Regions from separate parts of the Streptomyces daliensis genome, predicted to be linked through region 1. Evidence: riboswitches for the same ligand, from Rfam matches in the RefSeq annotation. Region 1 holds a riboswitch; each other region holds the start of a gene.
The links. Region 1 has a riboswitch for cyclic di-AMP ahead of ACYVOO_RS21970 (transglycosylase family protein). Riboswitches for the same ligand answer to the same signal wherever they lie in the genome.

Region 2: another riboswitch for cyclic di-AMP. It lies ahead of ACYVOO_RS04175 (M23 family metallopeptidase); the one in region 1 lies ahead of ACYVOO_RS21970 (transglycosylase family protein).
Region 3: another riboswitch for cyclic di-AMP. It lies ahead of ACYVOO_RS11220 (M23 family metallopeptidase); the one in region 1 lies ahead of ACYVOO_RS21970 (transglycosylase family protein).

Annotation. Positions count from the first base shown of each region.
Region 1 is NZ_BAAGSO010000089.1:99,920-103,186, reverse strand. It holds gene ACYVOO_RS21975 (alkaline phosphatase PhoX) at 1-400, opposite strand, end outside; gene ACYVOO_RS21970 (transglycosylase family protein) at 788-1,867, opposite strand; cyclic di-AMP (ydaO/yuaA leader) riboswitch at 1,982-2,167, opposite strand; gene ACYVOO_RS21965 (MBL fold metallo-hydrolase) at 2,615-3,267, shown strand, end outside.
Region 2 is NZ_BAAGSO010000015.1:22,640-25,906, reverse strand. It holds gene ACYVOO_RS04180 (PP2C family protein-serine/threonine phosphatase) at 1-1,107, shown strand, start outside; cyclic di-AMP (ydaO/yuaA leader) riboswitch at 1,389-1,616, shown strand; gene ACYVOO_RS04175 (M23 family metallopeptidase) at 1,966-2,994, shown strand.
Region 3 is NZ_BAAGSO010000054.1:56,012-59,278, forward strand. It holds gene ACYVOO_RS11215 (GntR family transcriptional regulator) at 1-335, opposite strand, end outside; gene ACYVOO_RS11220 (M23 family metallopeptidase) at 523-1,347, opposite strand; cyclic di-AMP (ydaO/yuaA leader) riboswitch at 1,363-1,520, opposite strand; gene ACYVOO_RS11225 (M16 family metallopeptidase) at 1,777-3,147, opposite strand; gene ACYVOO_RS11230 (M16 family metallopeptidase) at 3,189-3,267, opposite strand, start outside.

The sequences.
Region 1 (3,267 bases):
TGGTGTTGCTCAGCACGCGGTACGCGCCCGTCACCGCGCCCGAGGAGGAGAAGCGCACGGCGCTCGCGCCACCGGTGAGGGCGACCTCGGAGTTGGAGACGTAGATCCAGCCGCCGCCGCTGTCGGCGAAGCAGGCGCCGCCGTCGGGCGCCGGGTGCCAGGTGTACGAGGTGCCGGAGACCGCCTGGCCCGATCTCGCGATCACCCTGCTCGTGAAGGACTGCGGCAACTGGACGCCGTTCGCGTCGGCGGGGCCGAGCGCCCCGTACGGGCCGGTGCCCGGCTGCGCCGGGTCCGCGTGCGCGGCGCCGCGCCACAGCGTGCCGCCGAAGACGGCGGCCGAGCCGGTGAGCACGGCCGCGCGCAGGAAGGTACGACGCCGGAAGTCACGGCGTTCCACGGTCACTCCACGTTCCACGGTCACTCCACTCGACGAGTCTGCGGTGCCCGGCGGTGTCGCGTCCGCCGGGGAGAGCGGTGGTGCGTGCGGTGCGTGTGCCTTGGTGCCTTGCGGGTGCTGCCCGTGCTGCCCGTGCTGCCCGTATGGCCGGTACCGCCGGTACGGGACGGTCCGGTCCGGTCCGGGCGGGGTGGAACCTAGCGCTCGGGCGTGACCGGCGCCACAACTCCCCGTGAACCGGAGGCGCGACGGAGCGGGGCCGAACGCCGGATGCCCGGTGTCCCTGGCGGGGACACCGGGCATCGGTGTGGCTTCGCCTGCCGCTTTCCGGAGGACGCGTGTGGCCCGCGCCCTCCGGTCCGTTGCGGGCGTAGGGGAGGGAACGCCTCAGACGGAGAGACCGTGCGACTGGAGGTAGCTCACGGGGTCGATGTCGGAGCCGTAGTCGGGACCGGTGCGGACCTCGAAGTGCAGGTGCGGCCCTGTGCTGTTGCCGGTCGAGCCGGAGACGGCGATCTGCTCGCCCGCGTCGACCTGCTGGCCGGGCTGGACGGAGGAGGAGGTCAGGTGGCCGTACTGGGTGTACTTGCCGTCGTCGTTCTTGATGACGACCTCGTTGCCGTAGGCGCCGCCCCAGTCCGCCGAGACGACGGTGCCGGAGGTGACCGACTTCACCGGGGTGCCGGAGGAGGCGGAGAAGTCGACGCCGGTGTGGCTGCCGCTGGACCAGGAGCCGCCGGACGCCTTGTACGGGGTGCTGGTGCCCGCGTCGACCGGCTTGACGTAGTCGCTGGAAGCGGACTGGCCGTCGTCGGAGCCCGCGTCCGAGGTCTCGGCGGTCTTGGAGGCGCCGCCCTGCGGCTGCGTCTTCACCTCGTCGCCGGAACCGGAGGCGGAACCGGAGAGGGTCAGCTTCTGGCCGGGGACGATGACGTTCGGGTCGCCGCCGATGGTCTGGCGGTTCGACTCGTACAGCTTCTTCCAGCCGCCCTCGACGCCCTCGGACTTGGCGATCTTGGCGAGGGTGTCACCGCTCGCGACGGTGTACGAGCCCGAGCCGCCCTGGGGCTTGCTCTGCTGCTCGGTCTGCTTCGGCTGCTCGGTCTGCTGCGGCTGCGCGGACTTCGTCGCGGAGTCGTCGGAACCGGAGCCGGAACCGGAGTCGGGGTTCACGTCGGGGGAGCCGCTGTTCTGGCTCAGCCCGGCCTTGGGGCCGCAGTTGGGCCAGGCGCCCGGACCCTGCTTGGCCAGCACCTTCTCGGCGATGGCTATCTGCTGGTCCTTGGTGGCCTTGTCGGCGGTCGGCGCGTACTGCGAACCGCCGTAGGCGTCCCAGGTGCTCTTGTCGAACTGGACGCCGCCGTAATAGCCGTTTCCGGTGTTGATGGACCAGTCGCCGCCCGACTCGCACTGGGCGACCTTGTCCCAGGTGCTGACGTCGGCGGCGTGCGCGTTCGCGGCGCCCATCAGCGGAAGGGCGATACCCGCGCCACCTGCGGCGAGAGCGAGCGAGACGCGGGAAATGCGCCGCGCGTTACGGCCATTGGACTGTCGGTTAACGCTTTCGCGTGCAAACACAGAAGTGTTCCTCTCCTACGCCTGCGAGGTGAGCTGTCGGATTCGGGCTGGAGTTGCCCGGCCACCTGCGCACATGCCCGTGGCATGTGCGCGAGGGGGCTTCACCCCAAGCCGGTCGCGTTTCCGCGACGCGGCACTTACCTGTGGTTCCCCCGCTCCTGCCGCCCTTGGGTCGGGTGATTTCCGCTGACCGGGCGGCAGGATTCGGCGTCCCGGTCACGGGCCACCGCATGGGACGTGCGATGGCGGATGCACCGTAAACAGATGGAATTCGCGGGGACAACTAAAGACAGGGAAGGAGAGCCATGTGGGGACCCGCGCATTTCTCATACGGAGTGTCGAATAAGTCCGTAAGAGAACGCTGTGCGCAGGGCATTCGAAACACGCGTGCCGCGTCCGCGTCAAAACCGGAACCCTTTCGATCTTGCCTTCCTGTGTCGCTCCTCACGCACCTCCTGTGGAACGCGTCACGTCATTTCCGGCTCGCGCGGGGGCACTCGGCACGATGCCGGGCGTGTGTGGAATACCCCCTGGGGTACCCGTGTTACGGTCGATGATGGATACCCCGGGGGGTACATGAACGAGTCGGTCCGGGAGAACCGGAGCGAACGGAGAGCGGAGAGGAGAGGGTCGGCCGTGTTCTTCGTCGACACCATCGGGACCGAGGGCCTGGGCAACCGCGGCTATCTGGCGGGAGGCGCGACGGAAGCCGTCGTCGTGGACCCGCCCCGCGACATCGACCGCGTGCTCGCGGCGGCGGCACGCAGGGGCGTGCGCGTCGGCCTCGTCGCGGAGACCCATGTGCACAACGACTACGTCAGCGGAGGCCTGGAGCTGGCCCGCGTCACAGGCGCCCGCTATCTCGTCCCCGCCGAGGCGCACGTCGCCTTCGCCCGCGTGCCCGTACGCGACGGCGACACCGCGACGGTCGACGCCGGCGCGGGCCTGACGCTGCGGGCCCTCGCCACCCCCGGCCACACCCCGCACCACACCTCCTACGCGCTGGAGGAGAACGGCCGCGCCGTGCTGGCCTTCACCGGCGGCTCCCTCCTCATCGGCACCACGGGCCGCCCCGACCTGGTCGAACCCCGGCTGACCGAGCCGCTCGCCCGCGCCCAGCACGCCTCGGCGCGCCGGCTGGCCGACGAACTGGCCGACGACGTGCGCGTCCTGCCCACCCACGGTTTCGGCAGCTTCTGCTCCTCCGGCGGCTCCGGTGGCTCCGGCGCGGGCTCCGGCGGCTCCGACGGCTCCACGACGATCGGCGAGGAACGCGCGCACAACGACGC
Region 2 (3,267 bases), on a different contig from region 1:
CGGACGACCGTGCCCGCGGAGCCTCCAGCCGACGGACGCTGCGTCCCTTTCCTCCTGCTGCCCCTCCTGATGCTCGCCCTCGGCATCCTCCTGAACGTCACCACCTTCTCCGAGATCACGGGCGCCCCCTTCTTCGCCGCCGCGCCCCTGGTGACAGCCCCCTTCTGCACCCGCGGGGTGACCGTCGGCACGGGGCTCATAGCCACCGCCCTCTTCGCGGCGCTGCTTCTGCTGGACGGCCCGTCGGACCTGCTCGACGACTCGATGCGCACCCTCACCGTCGCCACCGTCTCCGCGCTCGCCGTCTTCATCAGCGGCATCGTGCGCCGCAGCGGCGCGGCCCTGGACTCCGCGCGGATCATCGCCGAGGCGGCCCAGCGCGCGGTGCTGCCGCTGCCGCCCCCGCGCATCGGACGGCTGGAGTTCGCGGCGCGCTACAAGGCCGCGCAGACCGGCGCCCGTATCGGCGGGGACCTCTACGCGGTCCAGGAGACCCCGCACGGGACCCGGATGCTCGTCGGGGACGTGCGGGGGAAGGGGCTCGGGGCCGTGGAGGCGGTCGTCATCGTCATCGGCGCGTTCCGTGAGGCGGCCGAGCAGGAGGACACGCTGGAGGCGGTCGCGGGCCGCCTGGAGGGCGCGCTGCGGCGCGAGGGGGACCGCAGGAGGGGGCTCGACCAGTACGAGGGGTTCACGACGGCCGTCCTCGTCGAGGTACCGGCCGAGGACCCGGGCGTGCTCCGCGTCGTGAACCGCGGCCACCCGGCGCCGCTGCTGCTGAAGTCCGACGGGTTCCCCAGCTACATCGAGCCCAGGGTCCCCGCGCTGCCGCTGGGGATGCCCGAGCTGGGCGAGTGGCCCGACCGCGCTGACGAGGTGCCCTTCCCGCCCGGCGCGCATCTCCTGCTCTACACGGACGGCCTGTCCGAGGCGCGGGGCGAGGGGAGCGGCGTCTTCTACGAGCCCTCGCGCCGCCTGGCCGGGTGCGCCTTCGACGGTCCTGACGGGCTGCTGGACGCGCTGGTCGCGGACGTGGAGGCGTACACGGGCGGACGGATCACGGACGACATGGCGCTGCTGGTGGCGCGGCGCAGGGGGAGGTTGTGAAGACGGGGAGGGGGAGCTGTGGAGCGGTTCAAGACAGCTTTCCGGCCTGATGTTTCGTCACTCTCCGCGATCCGGCGCCCCAATTCGGGTAATTCCTGCCCCTGATTGCCCCCGTCTGCCCGGAAAAGTGCAGGGCAACGGCGACTACGAATTCGCCGGAACAGCTTGGAATTCGGCCCGCGACTCTATTAACGTTCGATAACGCAGCGCGGTCGTCACAGCCGTCACGAGAGTCGGCACCGTGCGCCGTCGCCGAATCCTGTACGTGCGTCAACGCGAGTCACCACTCGACGCGAAGCGCACCGAGGGAACCGGGGAACCACCACTTCTCGGCCGTCGTCAGCCGGCGGCGAGGGGGGTCTCTCACCGGTCGGCCCACACCGGGGCCGCCCTCCGAGGGATGGGGTGAATCGGACTCTCCCGCCCATGTCCCATGTGCGGGCGCTTCCGTAGGAGACCTTCCTGCTCCGAACCCGTCAGCTAACCCGGTAGGCGAGAAGGAAGGAAAGGAGTGCGCCCCCCGTGGCGTCCAAGAGGCATGCCCCCGAGGCCTCGTACGAGCCGTCCTTCGGCGGTTCACCGTCGTACGGCGCGTCCTACGACAGCCGGCCGCCCCACGGCGGCGACCACTTCGGCCACGGCCACGGCTTCGGCCAGGGCCACGGCACACCCGGCTACGGCCACGGCACATTCGACGCGTACGGCAACTACGACGCGCTGGGCCGTCCCGACGCGCTCGCCCCGGCGGGTGCCGCCCATGTCCCGGCCGGTGCGCGGAACTTCGACACGCAGACCATCGACGCTACGCAGACGTTCGAGGCCCCGTCCTTCGAGGCCCCGGCCTTCGACACCCAGGCGGTGCCCGTCCCGGACGTCTACGGTCCCGCGCGTGACGGTGGCGACGAGGACGGCGACGACGCGTTCGACGAGTGGAACCCCACCGAGGACTCCGTCCGTCCCGTCCGCGGCCGGCACCGCGTGGGCAAGCAGCGCGGCGGCGGCATGGCCCGCAGCGGCGCGGTGCTCGGCGTCGGCATGATCGCCGCCGTCGGCGCGGGCGGCATGGCCACCGCCAAGGACAAGGACCCGGCCGCGATATCCATGCCGGACCTCGCCTCCGCTGCTGACTCCGTGCAGGACCTCCCCGGCGTCGGCGGCCTCCTCGCGGGCGGCGCGGACGACGCGGAGGCCGTCGCCGCCGTCCAGGCGCCCCTGAGCCAGGCGGGCCTGTCCGAGGAGGACGCCGCCGCTGGCCGTACGGACGCGGGCGAGGCACTGCGCGCCCGCATCCTCGCGCAGGCCGAGTCCCAGCAGGCCGAGGCGGACGCGGCGGCGCGCGAGGCCGCCTCCCAGGCCGCCGCGGCCAAGGCGGCGACGGCAGCCGCCAAGGAGGCCAAGGAAGAGCGCGAGGAAGAGGCCGAGGCCAAGAAGAAGGCCGAGGAGGAGAAGCGCCGCAAGGCGGAGGCGGCCCGCCTCGCCAAGCTCGACAAGAGCTACACGCTCCCGGTCTCCTCGTACCAGCTCTCCGCGGGCTTCGGCTCCTCCGGCGGCATGTGGCAGAACGACCACACGGGCCAGGACTTCGCGTCCCCCACCGGCACCCCGGTCAAGGCCATCCACACGGGCACCATCAAGGAAGCGGGCTGGGCCGGTTCGTACGGCTACCGCATCGTGCTGGAGCTGGACGACGGCACCGAGCTGTGGTTCTGCCACCTGTCCTCGATGACGAAGTCGGCCGGTGACAAGGTCAGCACCGGCGACGTCATCGGCCGCGTCGGCTCCACAGGCAACTCCTCGGGACCGCACCTGCACGTCGAGGTCCGGCCCGGCGGCGGTGACCCGGTCGATCCGCTGGCGTGGCTGCGGGGCAAGGGCCTCAGCGTCTGACGGGGTTCCGCTGACGCGGCTCTGCTGACGCGGGTTCGCTGACGCGGTTCCGTCGGCCCGGGTCCGGGTTGGGAGCCCGGACCCGTGGTACCCGGTCGCCTCGGGCGGGTGGCGCACCACACGGCACCTCGCGCACTCGGGTCGCCCCCGCCCACTCACGACCACGCCGCCGCCTCGCACCGCCGAGGCGGGCGCACGCACCACTCGCCCCTGGCCCCCGTGGCCCTCGGCACAGCACGAGGAGGGGACGAGGCGGCGGCGAACGGGGCCCTT
Region 3 (3,267 bases), on a different contig from region 1:
TGGCCGAGGCGCACGAGACCGCGCAGCACCTTGAGGTGTGCCTCGGTGCGCCGCTGCGCCGCGCGCGCCGCGCCCAGCGGCTCCAGCACCGCGCGGATCTCCAGCAGATCCGCCGCCTCCTGCTCCGTCGGCTCGGCCACGCAGGCGCCCGCGTGCCTGCGCGTCAGCACGAAACCCTCGGACTCCAGCGTGCGCAGCGCCTCGCGCACGGGGACCCGCGAGACTCCGTAACGCCGCGCGAGGAGTTCCTCGGTGAGCCGGGCGCCGGGCGGAAATGCCCCGCTGACGATGTCGTCGCGGATTGCCGTGCAGACCGCGTGCGCGGAAATTCGCATGACTCGAACTGTATTGCAGCCACGTCGAATTTCCGATGGCGAGAGTTCCCCTCACGTGAATACGGCGTGAAAAGGACCCCCGGCCATGTGTCGGCCGGGGGTCCTGATACTCACGGATGCCGCGCGGAGTCGGGTGCGGCACCGGATTGGGCGTCGGGTGCGGCGCCGGATTCAGATTCGGATTCGGTCAGATCTTGACGCCGTGCTGGCGCAGATAGGCGACCGGGTCCATGTCCGAGCCGTAGTCGGGGCCCGTACGGGCCTCGAAGTGGAGGTGCGGGCCCGAGGAGTTGCCGGTGGAGCCGGAGAGGGCGATCTGCTGGCCCGAGGTGACGGACTGGCCGACCGAGACGCCGATGGACGACAGGTGGCCGTACTGCGTGTACGTGCCGTCCTTGTGCTTGATCACGATGTTGTTGCCGTAGGCGCCGCCGTCGCCCGCCTCCACGACCTCACCGGCCGCGACGGACTTGACCGGGGTGCCCTGGGCCGCGTGGAAGTCGATGCCGGTGTGGCTGCCGGAGGACCACATGCCGCCGCCGGTCTGGTAGCCGGTGGAGACGTAGGAGTTGTCGACGGGGGCGACGTAGCCGTTGAGCGCGGCGCGCTTGGCCTCCGCCTTGCGGGCCGCGCGCTCCTTGGCCTCCTTGGCCTCGCGCTCGCGCTCCGCCTTCTCGGCCGCCGCCTTGCGCTTGGCCTCGTCGGCACGCTTCTTCGCCTCGGCCGCGGCCTTCTTGGCGGCGGCCTCGGCCCTGGCGCGCTCGGCCTCGGCCTGCTGGGCCTCGGCCTGGTCGCCGACGGTCGCGGCGAGGGAACCGCCCAGGTCGATGGCCTGGGTCAGACCGGTGTCGGTGACGGTGGACGCCTCGTCGTTGGCGGCGAGCGCCGGGGACGCGACGGAGCCCACGACGCCGACAGCGGCGAGGCCCGCTATGCCTGCGGCGTTGACGCCCGCACGGCGACGGGCACGACTCTGCCCACGATGCTTACCGGTGGCACGGATGAACGCCATGATCTGGCGTGACTCCTTTCCTTCCTTCTCGCCTACCGGGTTAGCTGACGGGTTCGGAGCAGGAAGGTCTCCTACGGGCGCCTCGTACGGGAGGCGTCCGATTCACCCCAAGGGACGTGTGGGTCCCCGGCTCCCCTGGCTCGCGCCGTACGGGGACTCGGCGATCACTGTCCGTCGGCCGCGGCGCGGTCACTTCTGACGAACAGCGGCCACGACGCTAAGACGGGCATCAGCACGGCGCCAAACAGATCCCGTCTTTTGTCGCGCATGCCACACCCAACACCGGGGCAACACCGGCCAAATCAGACAGGGAAAACGGACATGACGCCGCGACATGTGGAGGGCCCGTGAACAGTCGGCCGACTGTTCACGGGCCCTCCATCACATTCCGGGCGGCTCCGGCGGCGTAGCGCCGGGCGGCGCGGCGCCTCAGGTCCCGGAGACCACGCTCACCTCGCCGATGCCCAGCGCCCGCACCGGCTCCGCGATCTGCGAGGCGTCACCCACCAGGACGGTGACCAGGCGGTCGGCCGGGAAGGCGTTCACGACGGCCGCCGTGGCCTCCACGGTGCCCGTCTCGGCCAGCCGCGCGTACATCCGCGCCTGGAAGTCGTCCGGCAGATACTGCTCGACCTGATCGGCGAGGGTGCCCGCGACGGCGGCGGCCGTCTCGTAGCGCAGCGGGGCGACGCCCACGAGGTTCTGCACGGCGACGTCCCGCTCCTCGTCCGTGAGGCCCTCGGCCGCCAGGGTGCGCAGAACCTGCCACAGGTCCTCCAGCGCGGGCCCCGTCACCTCGGTGGCGACCGAGCCGGAGATGGCGAGCATGGCGGCGCCCGTGCCCTCGGGCGCTGAGCGCAGCACCTGGCCGAAGGCGCGCACCCCGTAGGTGTAGCCCTTCTCCTCGCGCAGCACGCGGTCCAGCCGGGAGGTGAGGGTGCCGCCGAGGCAGTACGTGCCCAGCACCTGCGCGGGCCAGACGCGGTCGTGCTTGTCCGCGCCGATGCGGCCGATCAGCAACTGCGTCTGCACGGCGCCCGGACGGTCCACGATGATCACGCGGCCCGTGTCGTCCGCGGTGACCGGCGGCACGGGGCGGGGCTCGGCCGTCGATCCGGTCCAGGTGCCGAGGGAGTCGGCCAGCGCCTCGTCCAGATCGACGCCTTCGAGGTCGCCGACGACGACGGCGGTGGCCGTCGCGGGGCGCACATGTGCCTCGTAGAAGGCACGGACCGAGGCGGCATCGATACGGGCGACCGACTCCTCGGTGCCCTGGCGCGGCCGGGACATGCGGGAGGCGGCGGGGAACAGCTGGTGGGAGAGCTCCTTGGCCGCGCGGCGGGCCGGGTTGGCCAGCTCGTGCGGGATCTCGTCCAGCCGGTTGTTGACCAGCCGCTCGACCTCGCCGTCGGGGAAGGCCGGTGCGCGCAGCGCGTCGGCGAGCAGACCGAGCGCCTTGGGCAGCCGGGAGGCGGGGACCTCCAGGGAGACGCGCACGCCCGGGTGGTCGGCGTGCGCGTCCAGGGTGGCGCCGCAGCGCTCCAGCTCGTAGGCGAACTCCTCGGCGTCGTGCTTGTCCGTGCCCTCGGACAGGGCGCGGGCCATGATCGTGGCCACGCCGTCAAGGCCCTCGGGCTCGGCCTCCAGGGGGGCCAGGAGGTTGACCTCCACGGCGACGACCTGCTGGCCCGGGCGGTGGCAGCGCAGCACCGTGAGCCCGTTGGGCAGCGTGCCGCGCTCGGGCGCGGGGAAGGCCCAGGGCCTGGGGCTGCCGCCCCGGGGCTGGGGGTGGAGATCCATGCTCGGGCCTGGCCTCTCTGCGGGGGTGGTCGCGGTGTCGCTCACTGGCCGGGCTCCTCGTCCTGTCCGTCCTCGGCGTTCTCGTTCTCGGCGTTCTCGGCGTTCTCGGTGGCGGGCGCG